2 regions of the Streptomyces sp. NPDC004788 genome follow, and region 2 is predicted to be linked to the other one. Evidence: riboswitches for the same ligand, from Rfam matches in the RefSeq annotation. Region 2 holds a riboswitch; the other holds the start of a gene.
What was found. Region 2 has a riboswitch for glycine ahead of gcvP (aminomethyl-transferring glycine dehydrogenase). Riboswitches for the same ligand answer to the same signal wherever they lie in the genome.

Region 1: linked by a shared signal. The riboswitch ahead of gcvT (glycine cleavage system aminomethyltransferase GcvT) and the one ahead of gcvP (aminomethyl-transferring glycine dehydrogenase) in region 2 are both predicted to bind glycine.

The regions. Positions count from the first base shown of each region.
Region 1 is NZ_JBSGBF010000089.1:27,419-29,799, reverse strand. Features, by position in the region: gene ACWEJX_RS29780 (enhanced serine sensitivity protein SseB) at 1-341, opposite strand, end outside; gene ACWEJX_RS29775 (AAA family ATPase) at 463-1,119, opposite strand; glycine riboswitch at 1,306-1,404, shown strand; gene gcvT (glycine cleavage system aminomethyltransferase GcvT) at 1,563-2,381, shown strand, end outside.
Region 2 is NZ_JBSGBF010000121.1:10,338-12,718, reverse strand. Features, by position in the region: gene gcvP (aminomethyl-transferring glycine dehydrogenase) at 1-950, opposite strand, end outside; glycine riboswitch at 1,137-1,235, opposite strand; gene ACWEJX_RS33665 (PRC-barrel domain-containing protein) at 1,350-1,724, shown strand; gene ACWEJX_RS33660 (DNA polymerase IV) at 2,175-2,381, opposite strand, start outside.

The sequences.
Region 1 (2,381 bases), on a different contig from region 2:
GGCAGCGGGACGCCGACGGTGCCGCCGGGGTTCACGGCGATGCCGAGCTGCGGGGGCAGGCCGCGGGCGAACTCGACGGCGGGGGCGACGGTGTACGACATGTGGTCGCCGACGCAGGCGAGGAACTGTTGCTCGGAGCTGAAGACCGGCACGTAGGGCGCGCCGTCGAGCTCCAGGGTCGGCACGTCCAGGTCGGGGCTGTCGGGGCCGCCGCCGTTGGGCAGGGGCACCCAGACGGGGCTGCGGCCGAGGACCTCGACCAGGCGGCCTCCGGCGGCGGCGTTGCCGAGCGCGGCGGCCAGTACTTCCTCGAGCTCATTGCCCGGCCACGTCACGTCCACGCTGTCGTCGTCCCCTTCTCGCTGCTCCCGGTGCCGTTCAGCCGGTGCGGTTCAGCACCTTAACGGCGTCCACCCGCCTCCGTGACCGAAAGGGGATGCGGAGTGCGTCACGGCACGTGCGTCAGACCTCCCGGAAGCCGATCTTCCGCAGGGCGTCGGCGGCATCCCGGTCGAGCAGGGTGACCGAGGCGCAGCCGGGCGGCAGGGCGCCCGCCTCGGCCGTGCGGACGAGCCGGCCGACGGCGCGGCGGTGCCGGGCGAAGGCGTAGCCGGAGACGCCGCGGCCGCGGGAGCGCTGGCCGGCGAGCGCGAGGGAGGGGTCGACGTCGAGCAGGATCAGGTGAAGGGCGGCGCCGCGCCGCCGCGCCGCGCGGGCGAGCCAGCCGCGGACCCAGGACTGGGTGCCGCAGTCGTGGACGACCACTCCGGCGCCGGAGCGCAGGACGCGGCGCAGGCCGGCGTAGTGGGCGAGCCGGGCGAGCGGGCGGTAGAGGGCGTACGGCAGGAAGCGGGGCAGCCGGGCCTCCCAGCGCTCCCGGGTGTGCTGGGAGTCGACGGCCCGGCCGTCGGCCGCGCGGCCCATCAGCGTGGACTTGCCGGCGCCGGGCAGTCCGGAGACGACGACGATGTCGCCGGCGGCGAAGCTCAGCACGCGCGGGCTGCGTCCGCCGCGCTCGCGCAGGTCGCGCAGGAGCCGTCCGCGGCGCACCCGGCGCCGGGTGCGCTGGACCGGTATGCCCGTGCTCGCCGCGTATGCGCCGGTGTGCCGAACCGCCATCGCCGCTCCCCCCTCGTCGTACCCGGGGCGTACCCCGCTCGGGCGTGCCGGGACCCTGCCGGGACCCTGCCCACGAAGTGTAAAGAAATGGTAATGAGACGCAAGCGATTTGCGGCGCGGACCCGCCGTGCAATGATGAGCGCGCCACGCGCTCGCACGAGCGCGCACAACCGCATACCGGCCGCTCGAATCCGCGCGGGAGAGTCCCGGGGCACCACGTGCACCGGGCGCCGAAGGAGCAAGCACCTCCCTTGAATCTCTCAGGCCCCGTACCGCGTGGATGAGGCAGATCTGAAAAGCGGGACGCGTCGTCGCGTCCCCACCCAAGGTGCAAGCCGAGGATGCCCTCGGTGAACCTCTCAGGTTCCATGACAGATGGGGAGGATCGTCCTCACCGTCATGTACGTCGTGCCCTGCACGCCCTGGGACCCGGGAGCCACCCCATGAGCACTGCCCCCCGTCTGACCGCCCTCGATGCGCTGCATCGTTCGCTGGGCGCGACCATGACCGACTTCGCGGGCTGGGACATGCCGCTGCGCTACGGCAGCGAGCGCGACGAGCACAACGCCGTCCGCACCAGGGCCGGCCTCTTCGACCTCTCCCACATGGGCGAGATCACGGTCACCGGTCCGCAGGCCGTGGAGCTCCTGGACTACGCCCTGGTCGGCAACATCTCGACCGTGGGCAACGGCCGCGCGCGCTACACGATGATCTGCCAGGAGGACGGCGGCATCCTCGACGACCTGATCGTCTACCGCCTCGGCGAGACGGAATACATGGTCGTCGCCAACGCCTCCAACGCCCAGGTCGTCCTCGACGCCCTGACCGAGCGCGCGGCCGGCTTCGACGCCGAGGTCCGCGACGACCGCGACGCGTACGCGCTGATCGCCGTCCAGGGCCCGGAGTCCCCCGGCATCCTGAAGTCCCTCACCGACGCCGACCTGGACGGCCTGAAGTACTACGCGGGCCTGCCCGGCACCGTCGCCGGCGTCCCCGCGCTGATCGCCCGCACCGGCTACACCGGCGAGGACGGCTTCGAGCTGTTCCTGAAGCCGGAGCACGCCGAGGGCGTGTGGCAGGCGCTCACCGAGGCGGGCAAGGACGTCGGTCTGATCCCGTGCGGCCTGTCCTGCCGTGACACGCTCCGCCTGGAGGCGGGCATGCCGCTGTACGGCCACGAGCTGACCACCGCGCTGACCCCGTTCGACGCGGGCCTGGGCCGGGTCGTCAAGTTCGAGAAGACCACGAACGAGGGCCGCTTC
Region 2 (2,381 bases):
TTGCCGTCGGCGTCGACGGAGACGCCGACCAGGCGGCCGGGCAGCGAGCGGGCGTGCTTGTCCTGGACGGCCATGTAGCCGGCGTGCGGGCCGCCGAAGCCGAGCGGGACGCCGAAGCGCTGGGTGGTGCCGACGGCGATGTCGGCGCCGAGGGAGCCCGGCGAGGCGAGCAGGGTGAGCGCGAGCAGGTCGGCGGCGACGGTGACGATCGCGCCGAGCTCGTGGGCCTGGTCGATGACCGGCTTGATGTCGCGGATGGCACCGGAGGCGCCCGGGTACTGGAGGAGCACACCGAAGACACCGCGCTCGGCGACCTCGGCCGGGATGCCGGCGGACAGGTCGGCGACGACGACCTCGACGCCGGTGGGCTCGGCGCGGGTCTCGATGACGGCGATGGTCTGCGGCAGGGCGTCGGCGTCGATCAGGTAGACCCCGCCCTTGACCTTGCCGACACGGCGGGAGAGCGCCATGGCCTCGGCGGCCGCGGTGCCCTCGTCGAGCAGCGAGGCGCCGGAGGTGGGCAGGCCGGTGAGGTCGGCGACCATGGTCTGGAAGTTGAGCAGCGCCTCCAGGCGGCCCTGCGAGATCTCCGGCTGGTACGGCGTGTAGGCCGTGTACCAGGCGGGGTTCTCCATCACGTTTCGCAGGATCACCGGCGGGGTGAAGGTGCCGTAGTAGCCGAGGCCGATCATCGGGGCGAGGACCTGGTTGCGGTCGGCGAGGGCGCGCAGCTCGGCCAGGACCTCGGCCTCGGTGCGGGCGGCGGGCAGCGCGAGCGCCTCGGCGTTCTTGATGACGTCCGGCACGGCGGCGGCCGTGAGCTCGTCCAGGGAGCCGTAACCGACCTGGGCGAGCATCTTGGCCCGCGCCTCGGCGTCGGGTCCGATGTGCCGCTGCTCGAAGGGAATGCCCTGCTCGAGCTCGGAGAGCGAAATGCGGTTGGCGGTCATGCTGCGGGGGCCTCCTGGTCGTCACGACCTGCGAGGGGCACCACGGCGCGGGTGCCCGGACGGCCTCCCCCTCTGTCATCAAAACCTGAGAGCTTCACCGGCCTGCCGCGCGGAGCGGGGCGAGCCGGCTTTCACCGTCGGTGAGAGCGGATGCCGTCCGACGCCCGCACTGCTTTCCAGAGTGACCTCGTCCGCGCGGTACAGGGGCCTGAGAGATTCCGGGGAGGATTTGCTCCTTCGGCGCCTCCGAAAGGATTCTCCGGAGGACTCTCCCGCGCGGGGTCGACAGCCACAGCCAGCCTACCAGCGCGGATCCTTCTTCCTTCGCTCAAGTGGCCGACATCCCAGATGTGCACTTTCGTAGTGCTTGTAGAGCAGTTGCGACCAGTTGGAGGGACCGTGCAGACCGACATCGATCCGCGCAGCCTGATCGGCCGCAAGGCGTTCGACCGGAACGGACACAAGATCGGCACCGTGGACGAGGTGTACCTGGACGACGCGACCGGTATCCCCGAATGGGCCGCCGTCCGCACCGGCCTCTTCAGCCGCGACGCGTTCGTCCCCCTGGAGCCGAGCGAGCTCGCCCCCGACGGCCTCCACGTCCCCTATGAGCGCTCCCTCATCAAGGACGCCCCCGACTTCGGAGTGGGCCGCCACCTCTCCCCGGCCCAGGAACTCCAGCTCTACCGCCACTACAGCATGACCCTGCCCCCACCCCCGGCACCGGACCAGGACAGAGACTTCGGCAGGGTGGCGGGGCAGGAGGAGGTGTAGGGGGCGCGAGGAGCAGCGGGGCGCACGCTGGAGTGACGGCTTGGTGGCCCAACGGCGTTCTGCCTGGGCACCAGGCATCGTCGCCGTTCGCGCCCCGATCGGGCCGCCAGGGCCGTCAGGCCGACGCCCACACGCCCACAGGCCGGCAGGCCGACATTCCGCACGCCCGCAGGCCCGCAGGCCGCCAGGCGAGGCCCACACGCCCACAGGCCGCCAGGCCGCCAGGCCGCCAGGCCGCCAGGCCAGCCCTACCGGCCGGACGCCGACACCCTGCCACGCCGCAGCCGGCGTCCTGCCGGGCGGTACAGCCCACGGCGCCGCGGCCGCCGACGGCGGGTGCGGCCCGCGGGAGGACCCGCACCTCTGTGCACTCTGTTGTACGGGTGGTGCGGGTGGGCACCCCAGCCCGGCCGGAGGCCGGGCGCACCCCGGGCGGCCCGCACCCGCGGGCTACACCACCGCCCCGCCCTCCACCAGCGGCAACGGATCCGACGCCGCCAGCTCCGGGTCGTCCACCGCGAACGTCCGCACCCGCCCCGGCGCCGACCCCGGCTCCTCGAAGCGGACGGTGACCCGCCCGACGCCGCTCCCCTGCACCCATCCCGCCCCGTACACGGCGTGCCGCACGTCGTGCCCCGGAGCCCACCGCCGCTCGGC